DNA from 2 places in the Brevibacillus sp. NPDC003359 genome. Region 1 is predicted to be linked to the other one. Evidence: riboswitches for the same ligand, from Rfam matches in the RefSeq annotation. Region 1 holds a riboswitch; the other holds the start of a gene.
The links. Region 1 has a riboswitch for magnesium ahead of ACFYU8_RS05645 (magnesium transporter CorA family protein). Riboswitches for the same ligand answer to the same signal wherever they lie in the genome.

Region 1 (11,669 bases):
AAATGGGTATTTACAAAATAACTTTTAAGGTAAAGTACTAGCTCTACGCTGCATCCAAATTGAAAAGAACATGGCCGCTCCAGAGCCTATAAAGCCAATAACACTCATCAGCGTATCATAAGGATGATACTGATGAGTAAATACCTGAGCAGTAGAAAGTAGCCACAAGAGGGTTGGAATAGACAGGAAGATATGTATTTTTCCATTATTCGTAAACCTGACATAGATAAGAGCGACTACCGTAGAAACGAGATAACTGAAAGAGAAAAGGATCGTGTCCCAGGTCGAAATGGTTACTGGTATATCGCTTGAGAGAAGCGATTTACAGGCCCAAAGAATAAAGAACCAAAAAGCAAATGCCAAACCGATTATCATTTTCATAAGACTTTTCATGCTTTCTTCTCCCTGACAATTTCTATTACAAATCGGTAATTGAAAAAAGTAGATTCTAGTATGAATCAAAAAAGAATGGAGGGTAGAGGTCATCATCTGGTTCAGCATCACCCCAATTCTCAGCTTACATCCATATGTGTTTTTTCATAATTTGCTCCGTCTTTAAAAGGTTTGATTGGTGAAATGGTATCACGAAAATCGAATTTATTTCCATGGTTTAACAAAACAAACGATTATTGCGCGATTGGTTGCTTGTGATTTAGCAAATGAGAAAAAAAGAAAAACATCATACCGATCGTTAAATAGTCGGTGGTATGATGTTTTATTAAAATAAATGGTGTAGTTTTCGTGTGCTTTCCTTTACCTTACTAGTAGCACCTTTGTCGCCTTCAGGGTCTTGGACAGTTGATTGTTTCCAAGTTCCATCACAGTCTTTATTTGAATGGCTTGTGTTAAACGCTATAGGTAGGCCATCCGCAATACCCGTCAGCTTCACAAGGTACACGTTGTTCTTTTGCGCTGCTAACACCAGGGAATGAAAGCGATAGAAATAAAGCAGCTGCAATACCAAACAGAGCAAACTTTTTCATAATCTTCCCCCTCGTAAGTTTAACGTATAACTTCCAAAAAAAGTATACGCTTTGGAACAGCATATATTCTGAAAATAAATCGAGCAGCTAGTGAGCTACTCATGGAGCGAATCCGCCAAATCGTAAAGTAACGTATTCAACCATTGTTGCAAAGGGTAGATCCAATACGTTCAATACCACTTCTCTTTTGGGACTTAGACGAAAAAAGACCATCCCTCTACCATATAAATGGCTTTTGGGACAGCCTTTTTAAGTACTATCTAGCATTACGCCGGACACATACAGTATTTTCCTGCTGGTATGCACTCCGGTGGACATGCACGGTATGAGTTAGCACCCAGTTTTTGAAGTAGTTTCTTAAACATTGCTATTCACCTCCTAAAATGGAAAAATATAACTTCCAGTAATATAGTAACACATCCGAATGAAAATTGATATATTAGTTACTAAAAATTCAGAAAATAATTTCGGTGATATAAAAAGTATGTATGGTAGTTTTACAAACTGCTAATTGTGATAAACAGGGAGGAGTAAATGTGAACGTATTCTCCAACGCACGATCCTAGTCTCTATCCTAGATGGAAAAGGATAAAACAAGATATAAATTCTCCTAGGATTGCTATAACAATATTTTGTAACCATAAACGGATGGGAACATCATTTGAAATCATAGCCAATGAACCAAGTAAAGGAAACAAGCTGAAGTCGATGGGGTTTCAACGTCAGCTTGTTGTTTTGAAAACGTTATTCTACTTGTTTTATTTAGCCAATATACCTGATTAGGTTTCTTGTTCCTGTTGATTGAACCATGATCCAGCCAGGAGGAATAGGGGAGCCTAGCATTACCCAAATTTGCTCACCAAATGCAGCATTTTTGATTTTAGTAGTTACGTGCTTAGTCCCAGTTGATTTTGAATTAGTTTCTTTCCCTTTCCAGTCATTCTGGGTAATGTTTGCTGCGAAGCTGGTCGGTTTCTCTTGTAAAGGGCGCGTTGCTCCTTGGGCGGTTGTAGCTAAACTTGGTACCGTGACAACAGAGCTTACAGCCAGCATGATCAAGGCTTTCTTAAACATTTGCAACAACCTTTCTTGAGCGTGATGCCTGTATGGAAGTGATATATGTCATTTGAAACCGATCACAAACTGACGTATAATCAGGTATTATTGATTAATCACTAAAAAAGGGAGGCGATCTTGCAATGACGTCGGTCAATCGTAAAACGGAAATCATTTCAGCTGCCATTGAAGTCTTTGCTGAAATCGGATATTTCCGGGCAACAACTGCGCAGGTTGCAGAGCGAGCGAAGATCTCACAGCCGTATATTTTCAAGTTTTTTGCATCGAAGGAAGCTCTGTTACAGGCAGCCTTGGAGGCTTCGTGGGAGCGGATTATTGACTCTTTCCGTCTCGTTGTGGAGTCCGCATCAAAAGAGCAATTGGAAAAGGATTTAATCAAGGCATATGAAAGAATTTTGGCTTCCCATCAAAATGAGATGCTTCTTCAAATGCAGTCTCAGACGATACAAGAGCCTGCGATTCGAGAGGAAATGCGCAAAGGATTTCGGGAGGTTCGTCAAATCGTCCTAACAGCTTTTCGTGAAGCGGGCATCGCGAGTTCCGAAGAGAGAACGCTTGTTTTCCTGGCAAGAGGAATGCTGTGTAACATTTCAGTGGCTTTGGACATGCCAGAATTGATGGAGGTGTAGTGGAGAAAAATTTTGACAATTAGTTATTGACTAATCACTAACTAAGGCGTTATAGTTCAAATTAGTTAGTGATTGATCAATCACAAATCAAACAAGTGGAGATGATACGAATGAAAAAAGCAATTGTAGTCGGGGCAACAGGCGGAACGGGTGCGGTAATTTTGGAGGAGCTTATCAAGCGAGGAATTGAAACGATTGCTTTTGGGCGTTCTCGACAAAAGCTAGAACAAATGGCCTCACAATTGGGGAATCCCGCACATTTGTCACTGGCCGTCGGGGATGCATTCCGATCTCAAGACATTGTAGCTGCATCGGAAGGAGCGGATGTACTATTCCATTGTGCAAACGTCCCGTATCACGAGATGGTAAATAAGCTGATCCCTCTTGGCGAAGCCATCATGGAAGCCGCCAACAAGAGAGGTTTGAAGGTTGTTGCGGTAGACGGCATTTATCCGTACGGGAGAAAGCAAATGGATCCAGTACCGGAGGAGCACACAAAGCAACCGCATACGAAGAAAGGAAAAATCAGGTTTGAATTTGAACAGATGCTGTTTAGCAGCCGCTGGGATCATGTGCGAACGATGATTGTCAGATTACCGGATTATTACGGACCTACTGCTAATCAAGCATCGTATTTGGGTTCCACACTTGAGGCAATTGCGGATGGAAAACCGGGGTTTTTCATTGGAAATATGCATGTTCCTCGCGAGTTTGTTTATTTGCCGGATGCGGCGAAGATGATTGTAGAGTTGGCCAGCCGGGAGTTTGCTTATGGACAAAACTGGCACATTCCAGGTGGAGGCATCATTTCCGGTCGAGACATCGTCCGAATCGCCCAAAAAGCTAGTGGCACTGTGAAACCTGTCATTCCTCTTGGGAAAATTGGTTTGTCTTTGTTGGGCATGCTCGTCCCAGTGATGAAGGAGGTTGTTGAGATGCTGTACTTAACCGAAAAACCGTTGATCTTAAGCGGAGAAAAATATAAACGACTAATTGGACCAATCCCAGCGACGAAGTTCGAGGAGGGGATAACGGCAACGATCCAGCATTTGCAGAATCGTACTTCAATGAAATAAATAATAGCCACTAGTTATTGATCAATCACTAACGATTGTCTTGTCGCTGCGTTTTTGAAAGAGCGTACCTCATAGGTCACGATGGAATTCATCGATTTGGGCGGCAAGACGAAGCTGGTTAGCCGTAGTGAATATGTGTCCGCATAAGCACTTAAGACAGTTGTGGACATGGGCATGCTAGAGGGTATCACCCAAACGTGGGATCGTTTGGAAGAGAGTCTGAACGCGATCAAGTAAAGCATGAAAGGCCCCCTGGCATGGAGACCCGGCGGCCGTTTTCATTTTGGTCAACAGATTTATTTCACCATCAGTGCAATAAAATCGTTTAGCTTATCTAACGCAATGATATTTTGATTGCACGTCACACTGTCTTGGCAAATGTAGTTTCCTTTTTTCAAATACGTTCCATCCCCAGATACTTTGGCTTCAAGGACGAACATGCCGAGTTCCTCAAGGCGATTACAGATCGCACAGACGCCTTTTTTGTTTACGTTTGTAAACTGTCCGTGAATGCCAATCAGTTTTCCTTCGTGGTAGGCAACAATGTATTTCTTTTCCGTCGCAGTGTCTAGCCAGCTTACATATGAGATTTCTGAAAAATTGATCTCAGCTAAATTTGAGACTTTCAGCTTCTTTACTTTTGGAAAGAGCTTCTTAATGGACGACTCTGCGAGTTCAGGAAATGGAATCACAAACGGTGAAAGTTGATGCAAAAACTGCTTTCCTTCTGCTTTTTCTTTAATCGAGTCAATCGGATGCAAAATCTCTTTTTGTTCCTCCGTTATGTTCGGGAACAACTGAAAGATTTCTTCATGGGCGATTTCTTTGCGAGCACGAATGACGTTGGCATCTGTACTGGTGGCATAGGCGTTCATGATCGCTTGAACGCGTGATTTTATGAAGTGAAATTGATGCGTATGGATAAAAGGTTCCATCTTTCGGTTCCTCCTGTTTCTGTCTTGTTAGGTGGGTTCTTCTTTACTTTAGTGTGTTTACAAGCGGGGAGAAAGGGGTAAGACATTTAGCAAAAATACTCGCCATAAAAAAGCACTGACAACCTGAATGAAAAGGTCGTCAGTGCTTTATTAACGTCTATTTGGTATATACGATTTTTTTAATCGTCTCTGTAGACAAAAAGTATTCCTCCGCTAACTGGGAAATAGACGTTCCGGCCCGAAAGCTGCTTTTAATAGCCGTATTTCGCTCATCCAGGAGTTTTCTTCCGCCTGTGCGTGTCCCCCATTTTTGGTGTGTTACTTTTGTCTTTGGGATATAAATGGTTTCTCCTTGCACGTACTTTTGAATTTCTGCCAGTAACGTTTCAGGAAGGATTAAATTTGCTTTCACACATTTCATTTCTGCTCGCTCCTTATTTATAGATAGGCAAATAAGGGGCAAAGCCAAGAAATAGGAAATGAGATACGCAAATGAAGGCGATGAATCGATTAAACGAGAGACCACCTCATGCAAAGTATCGCCTTACTATTTCTAGGCTTTGCATGAGCCGCTGCGGTATGTGGCAAATTGAGAGCATTCGCCATTGGTACACCCCCCTCGAGGTCCATTTTGAAAACGGTGTTCCCTTCCTGTATGCGAAGGGAGTATTTGTAATTATATAAGAAAATGGCTTTTTTGTATAACGATACTTACACAACGAAAAGAAATGAATTGCACATTTACAAACTATGGAAGTTCAAATATAGTAAAGATATCTAACGTGAAAAGAGGTTTTGACTGAGTATGATGAAACTGACAATCGCTAAGTAAAATTCTAATGAATTTTATATGGGAAAAGGTCAAATGAAGGGCGTGCCCTTGGTTTATTTTTTTGTACCTTTTTTCAAAAGCGATTAGAAGGCATTATATCTCATCAAAACAAATTTCACGTTTGTGCACGATATCTATTCTGTTCGGGATAGGTATCTTCATTACAACGATAAATTTGACCATGAGAAGAGAATTCTTCTTGTGGTCTTTTTTATTTGAAGGAAGGGATTGCTGAAAAGAAATGGATGATTACCAAATGTACAAACAATCAAATGGGAGGTTTTCACATGGGTGACTATCAATTGATTAGCGACTACAAGCAGATCGAAAAATACAGGGAAAGCTTTAATGACCTCGCCACGCAGGTCTTTCAGCTCGATTTTAAAGAATGGTATAACAAGGGCTTTTGGAATGATAACTATGTCTGCTATTCCTATATGGATCGGGATCAGGTCATTGCCAACGCTTCTGCAAGTAAGATGGTCGTGACATCCAACGGTAAGGACTATAAGGCACTTCAGATCGGAACGGTCATGACGCATCCGGATTATCGCAATCAAGGATTGGCAGCGAAATTGATGAACCATATCCTCCAGACATGTGAGATGGAATACGATTTTATTTATTTGTTTGCCAACGAAACTGTCCTCGATTTTTATCCGAAATTCGGATTTGAGAGAGTACAGGAAAGTAGCTTTCACATATTGGCATCCGATTTGAAAAAGCAAGTAGGACAAAAATCGGCCTTGCGCAAGCTGGATGTTGATAACGAGGCTGATTTTATCGTCATGAAGGAATTTGCTGCCGAACGAATCCCCGTTTCATCGAGATTTGGCGTCAAGGATAGCGAGCATCTGTTGATGTTTTACTTTCTTCTCGTTTTTCGGGATGCGATCTATTATGTCGAAGAGGAGGATGTGATTGTCCTATTTGAACAAGAAGATGACCAGCTGCATGTATTTGATCTCGTAAGTAAAAAAGCAGTTGATATAGAAGCGGTCACTTCTCACTTGATATCGGCTGAGACAACGATCATTCATTTTCATTTTATGCCGGATAGTGAGAGTGAAAAAATCCAGTCTGCATTGATGACCACGACAGAGGATGTCTTATTTGTTCGTCCTTCGTTAAAAATGGAGAGAGAACATTTTCGTTTTCCACTTACTTCACACGCATAAAAGGTTTGAAATGACACGCAGGGTGAAACAGTAAAATAGAAGAGAAAAAAGCAGACGTCCAGTATGGAAGGATGTGAGGGGAAAAGCATGTGCGGCCGTTTTACTCTCGTAACGAACTTGGAAAAATGGAAGGAACGGTTCCAAATCGAAGTCATTCCATTTAATGCAAAGCTACGGTACAATATTGCACCGGGTCAGTTCATTCCAGCGATTATTGCTGATCGCGGTAAGCGACGTATGGGTCAGTTGAGATGGGGGTTAGTGCCATCGTGGGCTGCCGATGAGAAGAGCAGCTACAGAATGATCAATGCAACTCTAATTGCCTAATACTTTGAAACCAGCTGACAATGGTTTTTTCAATATGTAAATGATGCACTACCAGTTTCTATAAACTGGTAGTTTTTTTATTCTCCATTGAAGGATATCTTGCGTAAAGGAAGAATGGTATTTGCTGAGTAAGCCGTACAGGGTTGTCAGGAGGCCGTCAGATACTTTGCACGGTTTCCCGGTTATTGTTTTTGATCGCAACAATAAAATACATTTACCTTTGACCGTATTTGCAAAAGAGGCACATGCCGCGACAAGTCAGAGTAGTGCCAATACGTACCTATTTGAGTCGGGAGGACGTGTGTCCGAAGATATTGGACTGACACTCGGAGACTGGTACTCCAGGGGACTTTTAAGGGAAGCGAATGCGTTTTGCAAGGGTAGCAATGGTCGACGTGTAAAATTTCTTAGATGGAACAACGAGACTTCAAAGTTGCTGCAAAGATTGATCTCCAAGAAAGAAATAGGCTGCCTTTCGGCAGCCTAAACTATCGAACCCATGAGCGTAATGACTCAGATTCTGATGATGTGTAACGATTTAACGTTACGACACCATCCCCAGGGTATATAAGTACCATGAACTTCCTAAACCTGTGATCAGAACAAGCAACATTAAAAGATAGTACCATCCTTCTTTTCTTATCATTTAACTGTCGCTCCTCCCTCCGTTTAATTAAAATTCTGCTTAGAAATTAAAAGTACTTCTTTCTCCAGAACAGGAGTGCTGTGACTGTCGTAATTGTTGCAGAGGTTATCATAATGATATTGAATGCCTGCGGGTGATCCTGCAAAGGAAGCTCGACGTTCATACCGTAATAGGTACCGATCACCATAGGTAATGTGATGACGATGGTGATCGAGGTAAGCAACTTAACTACTTGATTCAGATTGTTGGAAATGATGGAGCCGAAACCGTTCATAATGCTTCCTAAAATTGCGGTATATATTTCCGTCATTTTGATAGCTTGTTTGGTTTCGATTCTTACCTCTTCAAGCAGTTCCTTATCATCATCGTACATTTTCAGATAACTACCGCTCCAAAGCCGTGAAATCAGTAGACTGTTCGTCTCTAAGGACGTCGAAAAATAGACAAGGCTTTTCTGCAATTCAAGCAAGGTAAGCAGTTCATTGTTTTTCATTGATTGCCGCAAGGATTTTTCAAGGGTTTCCATTTGCTTGTTGATTCTTTTCAAGTACTGCAAATAATAAAGAGAGGTACTAGATAGAATTTGCAGAACAAAACGCGATCTCATATGAGTATGAAAATTTTTCATCTTACCTTGGACTAACTCATTCATGACTGCCGTTTCTTCTAGGCAAACGGTTAAGAAATAATCCTCCATAACCATGATACCCAGCGGAACAGTAGTATAGATATCCTTCATACCTTCTTTTGTGGAAACGGGTATTTCCACAAAGAGTATAACTCGATTTCCGTCTTTGTCGATACGCCCAATTTCTTCGTCATCAAGGGCATCCTGCAGAAAGTCAAGGTCAATATTCAAATCGCTGACCAATTTTTGCTTTTCTTGTTCAGCGGGATTGGTAAGATGTATCCAGCACCCTTTTTCAAATTGATCGAGTTCTTTTATTTTTCCGGTAACATCAGTTTTATAAATTCTCAACATGTTTATTCATCCTTTCGCATGTAACGAATCGGCGGTATAGATTTCCGCATAAAATATTTTCCTTACCCTCGAAGAACCAACAAAAAAGCTCTCCCTGTAATCAGAGAGAGCCGAGGAATCGGAAACGACCGTGTTACGCGAGCATGTCAAATAAGCATACTTACATACAGTCGTCCTAAGAAAAAAGACGAATGATAATAAGGTATGGGAAACATGTAGGAGCGTCGCAAGGCCGATTAGTTCTCTGAACAGGATATATATCGTTATACATTCGACTACTTGGACTACTTGGACTACTATCCATAAAAATGTTCCCCCCTTTCAAAATATAAAAAACCCTCCGAGTACATAGAGGGTTAGATAAGCGCACGAAACAACACCACTTTATCTCCCCCTAGCAGAGCTTTGGCACTATACAACGTAAAGGAAAAATCCTTAGCCATCTTAAGAAAAGCCTTAGTCCGGCAGTTCCTGTTCTACCCATTGGCATCTTTCGATATTTCCGGGCAATGGCCTATGTTTGTATAGGAGCCTCACCTAACGAGGACTTATTATTGACTTTGTCATAGTATCCCTGTCATTAAAGTTTGTCAACAACTAATTTCTAGCCCTCTTTGTTTCGTGGCCATGTCAAAAAGTACATTTTCTTTTTGAGACATTTCATTTTTTACTTAAGCTTTTTGACTTATTGTACATAATCCATCGTTCTGTTAATTTATTTCCTCATATACGAACTACCATTCTATATCTTTATTCCTTCATTTTAAAGTATTGAACGTGATTTTGAGTATATAGGTTAAAAGCGCGTTGCGAGACATTAAATGAAAAGCCTGCATTCAAACAGCTTTTCACCCGAAAGCGATGCATCCTTCCTGCTGACAGCTTTTTTTATTAAATGTCTAACAGAATTGCAATAACCTTTTCTTATCTTGGCTAAAAACAAAATGTATAACAAAATTACCTGTAAACGTCGTGTCTATAGAAGTGGTTATTCAGCTCTTCACAAAGCCCCAAAAACGTTCGTTTTCGGTAATGAATTCTTTTTAATCTAGGGGTCCCACCCACATTTTAACGAAAATATACTCTAAGCAAATTTCGACATAAAATGAGCCGGATTTTCTACTCTAAGAAAAAATCCGACTCTTATTTTTAAACTTGTTGTAAAGGACGAAGACATTCTAACGTTGTTGTATCTTTCATATTAAATCGGTACTCACCTAAAAAGTTGATATGCTCCCATCCTAGTGGTGAGATATGTTTTAATAGTTCTTCGTTAAACCCATGCGTACTTCTTAACATTTCTACAGCTTTACTTAAATATACGGTGTTCCATATAATGATGGCATTAATGAGAATACTTAATGCACTTGCTCGTTGCAATTGGTCTTGGAGAGCACGTTCACGGAATTCTCCGTGTTTCCCAAAAAATATTGCTCTTGCTAGTGAATTCATTGCTTCCCCTTTGTTTAATCCTCGTTGAACTTTTCTACGTAACGTTTTATCTGAAAGATAATCTAGAATAAAGATAGTTTTTTCAATTCTACCCATTTCTCTTAATGCCTTTATGACATTGTCAAAGTAACTTAAATTGGTTATCATAAAAACGAATAAAACAGGAGATGAGCAGATGAATACAAACTCAAAAAAGTCTTTTTCGAAAGTTTCTCATAGGAAGTTAGTGGATGAGGTCTTAGAACGTCTACAAGAAAAAATTTTTTCTGGTGAGTACGCAGTAGGCGATCGACTTCCTACAGAGCCACAATTAATGGAAGAGCTAGGCGTAGGACGTTCGACGCTACGAGAAAGTATAAAAATCTTAGTACATGCCGGCATACTAGAGGTTCGGCAAGGAAACGGTACTCGTATTGTATCACTAAGTATGGTACAAGATTCATTTGAAAAACGGTTACAAGATGCCAATATAGACCATGTGTATGAAGCAAGAAATATGTTAGATAAAGAAGTAGCTATGCTGGCTGCAAAACGCCGCGATGAGGATGACCTTTTACTCCTAAAAGGATATTTAAATAAGAGGAAGAACGCTCTTCACGAGGGAAATTATTTAGAATATATAGATGCAGATATTCAATTTCATCTATCTATTGCAAAAGCGAGTAAGAACCAAGTTCTGTTGGATTTGTATCAATCATTTGTACCCGTTCTTCGTCACATCCTAACCCAATTGATATTAAATACAAATAACTATCAAGACAACTCTGTTATTCACGAAAAATTGTTCCAGGCTATTTTAAATCAAAATGCAGAAGAAGCACAAACATACGCTATTCAAAATTTGGAGCTGAAATAAGCTCCTTTAATAACGACTAAAAACATCAGATGATATTATGAATTATGAAGGGAGATAGAAAATGTCAGAAACTATTTTTCAAGTAAAGTCCATCAATATTGGCAAAGTTGAAAATCTAAGCTATGGAAAAACTGTTATTTCAACAGCGATAAGAAAGCGTCCTGTCCAAGGAAGGATTTTTTTAACGAAAATAGGTTTAATTGGAGATGAACAAGCCTATAAAGAACATGGCGGAAAAGATAAAGCTTTGTGTGTGTATTCTTATAATCGTTACGCCTATTGGAGCAATATAATCCATAACATGATAGATGATTCACTCTTTGGAGAAAATATCACGGTATACGGTTTGACTGAAGAAAAGGTTCATATTGGGGATATCTTCGCTTTCGGAGAAGCAGTCATACAGGTTTCCGAGCCAAGGAATCCATGTTATAAGCTTGCTAAAAAATACGACGTTCCTAATCTAGCGTTTGAAATGCAACAAACAGGATATACCGGTTTCCTATGTCGAGTGCTACAAGAAGGTAGTGTGTCGGCAAGTGATTGTTTACAACTTGTTGCATCGCATCCTAAAAGGGTATCGATTTCACAAGTCAATCATGTTAAATTCCACAATAAATACAATAAAGAAGCACTAGAAAGAATTATTGAGGTGGATGCACTATCGGACAGTTTAAGAGAGTTACTATTGAAACG
Region 2 (11,669 bases), on a different contig from region 1:
AAAGGATAAAGGTTTACGACAACCAGATCAATGGTTTCAATCCCAAGGTCTTTTAGTTGCTGCACATGTGCTTCACTGTCCCTTACAGCCAAGAGGCCGCTGTGGATATTGGGATGCAACGTTTTGACGCGACCGTCCAAAATTTCTGGAAATCCAGTCACTTCAGAAATGCCAATGACGGGAACTCCTTCTGCTTTTAAGAGAGAAGCCGTACCCCCGGTAGAGATGATCTGTACCCCGGCGGCTACCAATCGACGGGCAAACGGAATCAATCCTGTCTTGTCAGAAACGCTGATCAACGCTTTTTTCACACTCACGGAAAGAACCTCCTGAATTTTAGTGAAAACATGGGTAACTATTGACCAAAACACGAACAATACTTACATATTATAAAATAATTGTACGCTATTATCAATAACTTCGTCAGGAAAACAAACGCAGCCGCCCATGCCTGTTCGGCACTTGCGACTGCATACACCTGCATTTGCTTTGATGAAGTTATCGTTTTTTCTTGCCTTTGCCTGATAGCTTTTTGATGCGATCTGACAGTGCGACTGGTTTGCTTTTGGCAGTCGCCCTGATTGGCTTGATCGGCTTCTTCGACTTGCGGCTCTTCGCCTTTACCTCTTTGGGCATTAAGTTCCCTAACTCTTCCATGGAGATGGATTGGCCGTCCTTTACACGATCCCTGACGCGCTCTTTCGTCTCCTCTGGCACTTCGAATCCCATGTTTCCCAGCTCATCGAGCAACGTATCTACATTGGCTCCGCCCTTCGGCATTTTTTCCGCTAGCTTCATAATATCGTTAAGCGTCCATTGCCGCCCTGTTTTTTGGCTTAGCTTATCGAGCAAGTTCGAAACAAAATCTCCGCTCAAATCGGCCCCTCCCTTTGTGGGAATATCCCTCTCTTACTGTATGTCACAAGAGTTGATTTGGTTTGTCATGATTCGCGGAAGAAGGAAAGTTGCCCAAATATTTACAATGATTTTCACTTTCATATAACATTTAAATGATACCAACAAAATCCAACAGTCCGGGGGCCCACATGAACTTTATTCGAAATTCTCTGTTTTCTCCGCCTGTTGACGGTTCTTTGGGTGACTTGTCGTCCTCTACCCTACATGAAACCCTTTTACAACCGATCTTGGAGCATATGGAAGCAGGGGTGACCGTTTACGGGCTTGACGGCCACGTCCTTTTTTTCAACAAAGCTGCCAAACAATTCGGCATGTCCGAACCGATACATATGCACGAGCAAACATACGGCTCTTCTACCTTTTATCATCCAGACGGCATTACTCCTGTAGCATTTGGGGAGTTGCCGTCTGTTCGAGTATTACGCGGGGAAATCGTCAATGACCAGGAAATATGGACACAGCCTAGTGGAAAAGCCGTATCGATTCTCGTAGCCAACGGGAAGCTTCTCACCCAGTCATCTGGTGAGCCTGTTGGTGCCCTGATCGTTACACACGATATTACGGAGCGCAAATGGGCTGAGCAACGGCTGGAGGTTAGCGAGCAGCGCTACAAATCACTGTTTGAGCACAACCCGGACATCGTGTGCTGGCTTGATCTGGCAGGCAAGTTCTTGAATCTGAATCCGGCGTTTGAAGTCATTACAGGCTACAGCCTGATCGATCTTCGCAACCAGTCCTTTCAACAGTTGATGGACAGAGAAGGCGTCAAGCGCGTCCTCTCGCTGTCACGTCATGCACAAAAAGGCGTATCCGATAATTACGATCTTTTTGTGTTCCATAAAAATGGAGCGCGAATTGAGCTCAACGCCACCGTCGTCCCTATCGTCGTAAACGAGACCAACGTCGGCTATTTTGTCATTGCCAAAGACATTACCAAGCGCAAAGAAACCGAGAGAGTGATTCACTACCTTGCCTATCATGATACGCTGACAGGGTTGCCCAATCGCTCCTTATTCCAAAGCAAGCTGGAAGATTCGCTCGTCCATGCCTCTCACCATGCACAACCGCTGGCGATCCTGTTTCTGGACTTGGATCGCTTCAAATACATTAACGATACACTCGGCCATTCCACCGGGGATAGTTTGCTTTCGCAAATTGCCAACCGTTTGCGGGACAGCGTCGGTCCTCATGATACCATTTGCCGTTTAGGTGGGGACGAATTTACGATCATTCTTCCAGGAATGGCTCACGATGAAGCGATGCATTTTGCTGAAAAACTCATGCAAAAGCTCATCTCTCCGATCTTTTTGGGCAACCAAAGCTTCGTGGTCACTACCAGTATAGGTATCAGTCTCTTCCCTCAAGATGGGACCGACGCTGAGACCTTGATAAAAAATGCAGATACAGCGATGTACCAAGCCAAGGAACACGGTAGAAACAACTTTCAGTTTTTTTGCCCCGAAATGAATATCGCTCTCGCCAAAAAAATGATGCTAGAAGCCGGACTTCGAACAGCATTGGATAACAACGAGTTTCAGCTGCATTACCAGCCGCAGTACGATCATGAAAAGATTGTCGGGCTGGAAGCCTTGATTCGTTGGCAGCATCCTGAATACGGAATCGTGTCCCCGCTTGATTTCATTCCCTTAGCCGAGGAGACGGGCTTGATCATCCCCATTGGCCAATGGGTACTCGAAAAAGCCTGCCAACAATGCATGGAGTGGCAGCAGCAAGGCTTGCCACCTGTACGTCTCGCCGTAAACTTGTCCATGCGCCAGTTGCAAGACAAGCATCTGGTGACAATGGTCCAGCAAACGTTGCAAAAGACAGGGCTCGCCCCTGCTTACCTTGAGCTTGAAATTACCGAGAGCATTGCCATGCATCGACTCGATACAGTCATTCCGCGTCTTCAGATACTTCAAGATATGGGGATTCATATTTCCATCGATGATTTTGGGACTGGTTATAGCTCCTTAAGCTGCTTGCAGTCGCTCCCCATCAACTCTTTGAAAATAGATCAGTCTTTTATGCGTAACATGTCCACCCACACATTGAATACATCCATCGTGTCCGCGATTGCTGCTATGGCGCATAGCTTGAGCCTTTCTCTCGTAGCTGAGGGCGTGGAGACAGAAGCGCAGCTGGAATTTTTACGCACGCTTGGCTGCAGCACTTTTCAAGGCTATTTTTTCAGCAAACCCATTCCGGCAGCAGAATGTGAATCGTTGTTGGCAAACAACGCAGCAAAATAGGGTGAGTCGGCAATAGTTAGAAGCCGACACCGTATCGAAGGACATGAATAACATGCATGTAGGACGAGAAAACATGATTGACAAATACTGGTGACAGGAATACGATGACAAAGTCAATCAGTCATCCTCGTTAGGTGAGGCTCCTATACAAACATAGGCCACTGCCCGGAAATATCGAAAGATGCCAATGGGTAGAACAGGAACTGCCGAACTAAGGCTTTTCTTAAGGTGGCTAAGGAATGTTTCCTTTACGTTGTATAGTGCCAAAGCTCTGGTAGGGGAAGAAAAAGTGGTGTTATTTTGTGCACTTTTCTAACCCTCTAGATTCCTGCTAGAGGGTTTTTATTTTGAAAGGGGGGAACGTTTTAATGGACAGTAGTCCAAGTTGCGGAATGAATAACTGCAATCAAGATTGTGTACGGAGAATTTTCCGGCCTTGTGGCGCTGCGGCATGTTCCCCATACCTTATTTGACATTCTCCCTTTTATAGTATCTTCATGTAGGCATGCTTGCGCAACATGGTCGTATACCTCCGATCCTTATTTGCGAAAGGATGAGAAAACCATGTTGAACATTTACAAAACGAATGCCATGGGAAAAATAGAAGAACTGCATCAATTTGAAAAAGGCTGCTGGATCCATCTGACCGATCCTTCTGAACAAGAAAAGCAACAAGTCGTCAGGGAGTTGTCGATTGACCTTCATTTTTTGCAGGATGCCCTTGATGACGAAGAAATAGGGCGGATCGACAAGGACGGAAACCGTGTGATGCTCTACGTAGACATCCCGGTCTCCACGAAGGAAGGGACGAAGGACAACTATACGACGGTTCCGCTGGGAATCATGGTGATGGAAGATTATATCTTAACCGTTTGCCTGGTAGAAACATCTGTCATGAATGAGTTCATCAAAGGGAAAGTGAAAAACTTTCACACGCACATGCGAAACCGGTTCGTCCTGCAAATTTTATCGAATACGTCGCATGATTATTTGCATTACTTGAAAAAAATCAACAAGCAGACAGAAACGCTGGAAAAATCGTTGCGACAATCGACGAAAAACAATGAACTGCTTACCTTGCTTGAATTGCAGAAAGGCCTCGTTTATTTTTCGACGTCCCTGGAAACAAATAGTCTGTTGATCTCCCTGCTTCGGAGTGGAAGTTATTTGAAAATGTACGAAGAAGATAAGGCACTACTGGAAGAAGTAAAAATCGAAACCAAGCAGGCCATCAAAATGACGGAGATCTATACCGCCATTTTAGGGAACATCATGAATGGCTTCGGATCTGTCATCTCCAACAATCTGAATCGCGTAGTGAAGCTGTTGACCGCCATTACCATTGTCATCACGTTACCTATGGTGATCGGCACCTTTTACGGGATGAACGTCGCGCTTCCTTTTCAGGATCATCCACACGCATTCACGATCATTATGATTATGTCCACCACCATTACGTCCGTAACAGCCCTCCTATTTTGGAGAAAGAAGTATTTCTAAAACGAATGACCAAAAAACCGACATCGTAAAAGGATGTCGGTTTCTTTTTGAAGTCTCGATTTATGTCAGCTGGACAAGCCTTCCTTCCAGCTTCACTCTCTCTTCTGCTAAATAGCCAATGACCTTCACCAAAAGCTCATGCTCCACGGCATGGATACGAGCCGCCAAAGTTTCAGCCGTATCTGCTTCTTGCACCGCTACGGGAATTTGGGCAATGATCGGCCCTGTATCCAGACCAGCATCAACCAGATGTACCGTTACCCCCGTCATCTTTACCCCGTAAGCGAGTGCTTGACCTATGGCGTCTTTTCCTGGAAACGCGGGCAAAAGCGACGGATGCAGATTGATGATTTTTCCTTCATAGCTAGATAAAAGTGTCTCACCGACCAACCGCATGTAGCCTGCCAGCACAACCAGCGATATATCGCGTTTTTGGAGCTGGGCCACGATTTCCTGTTCAAAAGCAGCCTTGTCTGCATACTCCTTTGGTTGAAAAACAAAGGAATCGATCCCTAAACGCTCTGCACGTTCCAAAACCTTGGCACCGGGCTTGTCGCACACGAGCAAGGCAACTTCTACACCTGCGAGCCTGCCGTCCTGTACAGCCTGCACGATCGCTTCAAAGTTGGAGCCGCTGCCTGAGGCGAAAATGGCCAGCTTTCTCACCATTCCACCCCGTTGTATACGACTTTGCGCTCTCCCGCTTGAATATGTCCGATCAAATACGCCTGTTCTCCCAGCTCTTGCAGCTTTTCCATCACACTCACTGCGTCTTCCGGCTTCACAACTAGCATCATGCCAATACCCATGTTGAACGTTTTGTACATATCCGGGTAAGAGATGTTACCAGCTTCTTGTACCAGCTCAAAGATCGGCAGCACCGGCCAGGAACCTACGTTGATCATAGCCTGCATTCCTTCTGGAAGCACGCGCGGAATGTTTTCAGTAAAGCCGCCGCCAGTGATGTGTGCCAGAGCCTTCACTTCATGTGATTCCAGAACGGATAACACTTGCTTCACGTAAATGCGGGTTGGGGTCAGCAGCTCTTCGCCGAGCTTTTTGCCCAAAACGTCTACATGATCATGCAGGGACATGCCTTTGTCTGCCAAAAGCACCTTGCGAACGAGCGAGAAACCGTTGCTGTGCACGCCGCTTGCAGCCAGGCCGATCAGTACATCGCCTGCTGCCACGGACGCTCCCGTAATCATTTTGCTCTCGTCCACGACACCTACGGTAAAGCCTGCGATGTCGTATTCACCTTCTGCGTACATGCCAGGCATCTCGGCAGTCTCCCCGCCAATCAGCGAGCAGCCCGACTGCGAGCAGCCTTCTGCGATCCCTTTGACAATCGCTTCGATTTTTTCCGGAATGACCTTGTCAACTGCCAGATAATCGAGGAAAAAGAGCGGCTCTGCCCCTTGAACCACAACGTCATTGACGCACATGGCGACAGCATCGATGCCGATTGTATCGTGTTTGTCCATGGCAAACGCCAGCTTCAGCTTAGTTCCTACCCCATCTGTGCCGGAAACGAGAATGGGTTTCTCGTATTTTTTTGTATCCAGGCGAAACAGCGCTCCGAACCCGCCCAAATCAGTCATTACTTCCGGGCGGAACGTCCGCTTCACATGCTTTTTCATGCGTTCGACGGCTTCGTTGCCCGCATCAATGTCTACGCCAGCTTGTTTATATGCTTCACTCATCGTTTCTCCCCCTACAAGAGGTTGCTTGGTTTTAGCGGTGGTTCATAAGTAGCACTGTTAGCATTTGAGCGCAGGTAGCGCTTCTTCGAACTCAATCTCTGTCGGATACTCTCCGTTAAAGCATGCGAGGCAATGTCCTCTATTAGGAGCCGAATCCATGCGGCCGATTGCATCGATCATTCCTTCCACAGACAAGAATGACAGCGAATCAGCCTCAATGATTTGACGAATTTCCTCTACGGATTTGGTCGAGGCAATCAACTCCTCGCGAGACGAAGTGTCGATGCCGTAAAAGCAAGAATTCATAACGGGCGGAGAGCTGATACGCACATGCACTTCTTTCGCGCCAGCCTCACGCAGCATGCGGACGATCCGATTACTCGTCGTACCGCGAACAATGGAGTCGTCAATCATGACGACGCGCTTGCCTTCCACTACCTTGCGAACCGCAGACAGCTTGAGATAGACAGCGCGCTCACGCAGCTCCTGACTCGGCTGAATGAAGGTGCGTCCGACATAGCGGTTTTTGATCAAGCCGATTTCATAAGGAATTCCTGTCGCTTCTGCAAATCCGATAGCAGCAGAGATACTGGAATCCGGTACACCTGTGACTACATCAGCATCAATCGCAGATTCCAATGCCAGCTGCTTGCCCAGACGTTTGCGTGCCATGTGGACGTTGATTCCATCGATGTCGCTGTCCGGTCGGGCAAAATAAATGTATTCAAACGTACAAATCGAACGTTGTGTCGCTTCCGTAAACTTGCTTTCGGTAATGCCATCGCGATCGATGACAATCAACTCACCCGGCTGTACGTCACGCCAATACTGCGCGCCGATAATATCAAATGCGCAGGTCTCGGAAGCGACAGTGATCGCGTCGCCGAGACGTCCCAATGACAGCGGACGCAAGCCATTCGGATCGAGGGCGATCACGAGTTGATGCTCGTTCATGACGAGAAGCGCATACGCTCCCTTGATGTATTGCAGGGCGTCCTTTACCGCTCCCGGCAAATCCTTGCACTCAGAGCGGGCGATCAGATGTGCGATCACCTCAGTGTCGCTGGTCGTCTGAAAAATGGAGCCCTTTGCTTCGAGCTCTTTACGGAGCACGGCTGCGTTCACGAGATTTCCGTTGTGGGCAACAGCCATGCTGCCTTGTGCATAGCGGAAAAAGAGCGGCTGGGCATTTTCAATCTTGCTCGAGCCAGCAGTCGTATAACGGGTGTGGCCGATCGCGATATGACCGCTGAACTTCTCCAGATCGCCCTTGCCAAAAGCCTCTGACACGAGACCCATCCCGCGGTGCTTATACCATTTCTCGCCGTCGGAGGCGCAGATGCCTGCGCTCTCCTGACCGCGATGTTGAAGGGCATGCAGACCCAGATAGGTCAATTGGGATGCTTCTTTGTGGTTGTAGATGCCAAAGACGCCGCATTCTTCATTCAATTTGTCCCAGATTACCCGATCAAACATGGAATCGCATCCTTCCAGGCTGCTTTCACCTCTTGAGTCGAAGCGTTGATCGCTTCTGTACCGTTCACGTTTACTACCAGACGATCGCCGCCGACCGTACCGATGTTCCCGGCAGGTACGCCATGTTCACCTGCCAATGCGAGAATCGCCGCCGCTTGCTCTGGGGAAGCACTGAGCAAGATGCGAGATTGAGATTCACTGAACAAGAGCGCGTCTTTACGCAGCTCGGACGCAAGAGCCACCTGCGCACCGAAGCCTTTGCCGAAGCAAGATTCAGCCAGCGCAACACCCAGACCGCCTTCGGACAGATCGTGTGCGGAGTTCACCAGACCTTGGCGAATCGCTGTGAGAACCAGCTTTTGCACAGCCGCTTCCTTGGTCAGATCGATTTGTGGAGGACGTCCGGAAATGCTGCCCGTAGCCATCTTTTGATACTCACTGCCGCCAAGCTCAGCGAAGGTCTCGCCCAACAGGATGATCGCGTCGCCTTCGTTTTTGAAATCCTGAGTCGTAATATGGTCAACATCGGTGATCAAGCCCACCATTCCCACTGTTGGGGTTGGGTAGATCGCGTCACCGCTGCGTTCATTGTAAAAGGATACGTTTCCGCCGATGACCGGAGCATCGAGTGCTACACACGCTTCGCTCATGCCCTCGCACGATTTTTCAAATTGCCAGAACACCTCAGGCTTTTCCGGACTTCCGAAGTTCAAGCAGTCCGTAATCGCCAGCGGCTCTGCACCAGAGCAGACGACGTTGCGTGCGGATTCTGCAACTGCAATGGCACCGCCCACTTTTGGATCGAGGTACACATAGCGACCGTTGCAATCCGTACTCATCGCAAGAGCCTTGCGAGTACCGCGCACCATGACAACAGCAGCGTCAGAACCAGGCTTTACAGCTGTGTTTGCACGCACGATGTGATCGTATTGCTCGTATACCCACGCTTTATTCGCCACCGTTGGCTGAGCCAGCAAGCTTTTCAGCGTTACATTCAGATCTTTCGGTTCATGGATGGCTGCCAACACATCTACATTCGCGTTTGCTTCGTAGTAAGCAGGCACCGCAGATGGACGATGGTACACAGGTGCGTCGTCTGCCAAGCTGTCTACTGGTACCTCTGCTACTACCTCACCTTGGTGCAACAGGCGTAGCTTGCTGTCTTCCGTTACTTTACCCACTACAGCGGATGCCAAGCCCCATTTATCAAATATCGCAATCGCTTCTGCCTCTTTGCCTTTTTCCACGACGACGAGCATGCGCTCCTGCGATTCAGACAGCATCATCTCATATGCAGACATGCCAGCTTCACGTTGTGGCACTAGGTTCAGATTCATCTCGATTCCGTTGCCTGCCTTGGACGCCATCTCAGAGCTAGAGCTGGTCAAGCCAGCCGCTCCCATGTCCTGAATCCCGACGACGATACCCGTGTCGATCAGCTCCAGGCACGCTTCCAACAAGAGCTTTTCCATGAATGGATCTCCGACTTGTACCGCCGGACGTTTTTTCTCTGACTCTTCCGTGAGCTCCTCGGATGCGAAGGTCGCCCCGTGAATACCGTCGCGCCCCGTGCTTGCGCCAACGTAGATAACAGGGTTGCCGATACCGGACGCTACCCCTTTTTGAATCTTCTCGTGGTCGATCAAGCCGACGCACATGGCGTTTACAAGCGGATTGCCTTCGTACGTAGGGTCGAAATTCACTTCGCCACCCACAGTCGGAATCCCGATGCAGTTCCCGTAGCCTGCAATACCTGAAACGACGTTTTCAAACAAGTATTTGACACGTGGAGACTTGAGCTCCCCGAATCGAAGCGAGTTGAGCAGCGCAATCGGACGCGCGCCCATCGAGAATACGTCACGGATGATACCGCCCACGCCAGTCGCAGCCCCTTGGTACGGCTCAATTGCAGATGGATGGTTATGGCTTTCGATTTTGAAAACGACCGCCTGATTGTCCCCGATGTCGACAATACCCGCACCTTCCCCTGGTCCTTGCAAAACGCGAGGTCCTTTTGTCGGGAAACGACGCAGGACAGGCTTGGAGTTTTTGTAGGAGCAGTGCTCCGACCACATGACACTGTACAGACCTGTCTCCGTCCAGTTCGGCTTGCGGCCGAGAATTTCGACGACACGCTGATATTCTTCGTCAGTCAGACCGATTTCTTTGTATAGTTTTTGATCGGCAATTTGTTCGGCTGTCGGTTCTTTATGCGTGAGTTGTGACACTGTTCTGTTCCCTCCAAGTCTTCAGGATCGAGGTAAACATGCGGCGTCCATCATCGGAAGTCATCCAAGAGTGGACGGCACGCTCTGGGTGAGGCATCATGCCAAGTACGTTTCCACGTTCGTTGCAAATGCCCGCGATGTCTTCCAGTGAACCATTCGGATTCTCGCCATGATAGCGGAAAACGATCTGATTGTTCGCTCTCAGCTTCGCCAGCGTTTCTTCATCACAGTAGTAGTTTCCTTCGCCGTGCGCGATCGGAATTTGGATCACTTCCCCAGCCGCGAAATCACGGGTAAAGGAGGTATCGTTGTTTTCCACACGCAATTCGGACAGCTTGCAACGGAATTTCAGGGAACGGTTACGCAAGAGAGCTCCTGGCAACAGTCCAACTTCGGTCAAGATCTGGAAGCCATTACAGATTCCCATGATCAGCTTGCCTTCTTCTGCCGCCTTCACCACTTGCTCCATGACGGGTGAAAAACGAGCGACCGCACCACAGCGCAGATAATCTCCATACGAGAATCCGCCTGGCAAAAGAATTGCATCATATTTGGAAAGATCCGTATCGGAATGCCATACGTAATCCACTGGCACTCCCATTACGTCTTCAACTGCGTTAAACAAATCAATGTCGGCGTTCGAGCCTGGAAAGACGATAACGGCTACTCGCATATCCTTAGCCCTCCACGATATCAAAGCGGTAGTCTTCTACCACCGTATTGGCTAGCAGCTTTTCGCACATTTCACGTACACGTTCTTCTGCTTGCGCACGGTCAGAAGTGTTCAATTCCAGCTCCAAGTACTTCCCGATACGCGCATTGTTTACTTCATCAAAACCCAAAGTGTGCAGAGCACCTTTTACAGCGTGTCCTTGCGGGTCCAAAACACTCTCGCGCAATGTTACATAAACAACAGCTTTAAACATGTACGTCTCCTCCTAGTCTCGTAAGCATTTCTTTGTAAGCTTCCTCCACATTGCCCAAATCACGGCGGAAGCGGTCTTTGTCGAGCTTTTCATTCGTTACTGAATCCCAGAAACGGCATGTATCCGGGGATATTTCATCGGCGAGGAGAATCTCCCCGTCCGCTGTTTTTCCGAATTCCAGTTTGAAATCGACCAAGGTAATGTTGCGCTCGCGCAGGTAAGGCACGAGGACCTCGTTTACAGCCAGACCCATGCGCTCCAATGCCGCTTGGTCACTCTCGCTCGCAATTCCCAACATTTTGATATGGGAGGCATTTACCAATGGATCTCCCAGTGCGTCATCCTTGTAGTAAAACTCGACAACGGGCTGCGGAAGCACAGTTCCTTCTTCCATGCCAAGACGCTTGGCCAATGAACCTGCTGCGATATTGCGAACGACTACCTCCAAAGGGATAATCTCCACTTTGCGAACAACTTGCTCTGTGGCGGACAGCAGACGGACAAAATGGTTGTCGATGCCCCGCTCCTTCAGCATGGTGAAAAAGATTGCGGTAATCCGGTTGTTCAGCTCACCTTTTCCAGTGATTTGCGCCCGTTTCTCTCCATTGAATGCTGTTGCGTCGTCTTTGTACTCTACCCAATACTGATCAGGCAAAGATGTTCGAT

Region 2: it holds a riboswitch for magnesium, as region 1 does, so the genes downstream of both, ACFYU8_RS24370 (magnesium transporter CorA family protein) here and ACFYU8_RS05645 (magnesium transporter CorA family protein) in region 1, are expected to answer to the same signal.

The regions. Positions count from the first base shown of each region.
Region 1 is NZ_JBIAOR010000001.1:1,280,097-1,291,765, reverse strand. It holds gene ACFYU8_RS05695 (hypothetical protein) at 25-393, opposite strand; gene ACFYU8_RS05690 (hypothetical protein) at 846-983, opposite strand; gene ACFYU8_RS05685 (hypothetical protein) at 1,746-2,057, opposite strand; gene ACFYU8_RS05680 (TetR/AcrR family transcriptional regulator) at 2,183-2,689, shown strand; gene ACFYU8_RS05675 (SDR family NAD(P)-dependent oxidoreductase) at 2,800-3,765, shown strand; partial or broken gene ACFYU8_RS05670 (SRPBCC domain-containing protein) at 3,841-4,002, shown strand; gene ACFYU8_RS05665 (FusB/FusC family EF-G-binding protein) at 4,062-4,700, opposite strand; gene ACFYU8_RS05660 (CD3324 family protein) at 4,858-5,121, opposite strand; gene ACFYU8_RS05655 (GNAT family N-acetyltransferase) at 5,820-6,710, shown strand; gene ACFYU8_RS05650 (SOS response-associated peptidase family protein) at 6,774-7,037, shown strand; gene ACFYU8_RS05645 (magnesium transporter CorA family protein) at 7,730-8,665, opposite strand; M-box (ykoK) riboswitch at 9,050-9,217, opposite strand; partial or broken gene ACFYU8_RS05640 (SOS response-associated peptidase family protein) at 9,477-9,560, shown strand; partial or broken gene ACFYU8_RS05635 (Tn3 family transposase) at 9,815-10,240, opposite strand; gene ACFYU8_RS05630 (FadR/GntR family transcriptional regulator) at 10,293-10,973, shown strand; gene ACFYU8_RS05625 (MOSC domain-containing protein) at 11,035-11,669, shown strand, end outside.
Region 2 is NZ_JBIAOR010000013.1:83,370-95,038, reverse strand. It holds gene purH (bifunctional phosphoribosylaminoimidazolecarboxamide formyltransferase/IMP cyclohydrolase) at 1-317, opposite strand, end outside; gene ACFYU8_RS24380 (hypothetical protein) at 499-876, opposite strand; gene ACFYU8_RS24375 (EAL domain-containing protein) at 1,047-3,170, shown strand; M-box (ykoK) riboswitch at 3,290-3,460, shown strand; gene ACFYU8_RS24370 (magnesium transporter CorA family protein) at 3,735-4,670, shown strand; gene purN (phosphoribosylglycinamide formyltransferase) at 4,731-5,339, opposite strand; gene purM (phosphoribosylformylglycinamidine cyclo-ligase) at 5,333-6,373, opposite strand; gene purF (amidophosphoribosyltransferase) at 6,431-7,849, opposite strand; gene purL (phosphoribosylformylglycinamidine synthase subunit PurL) at 7,834-10,077, opposite strand; gene purQ (phosphoribosylformylglycinamidine synthase subunit PurQ) at 10,058-10,750, opposite strand; gene purS (phosphoribosylformylglycinamidine synthase subunit PurS) at 10,755-11,003, opposite strand; gene purC (phosphoribosylaminoimidazolesuccinocarboxamide synthase) at 10,996-11,669, opposite strand, start outside.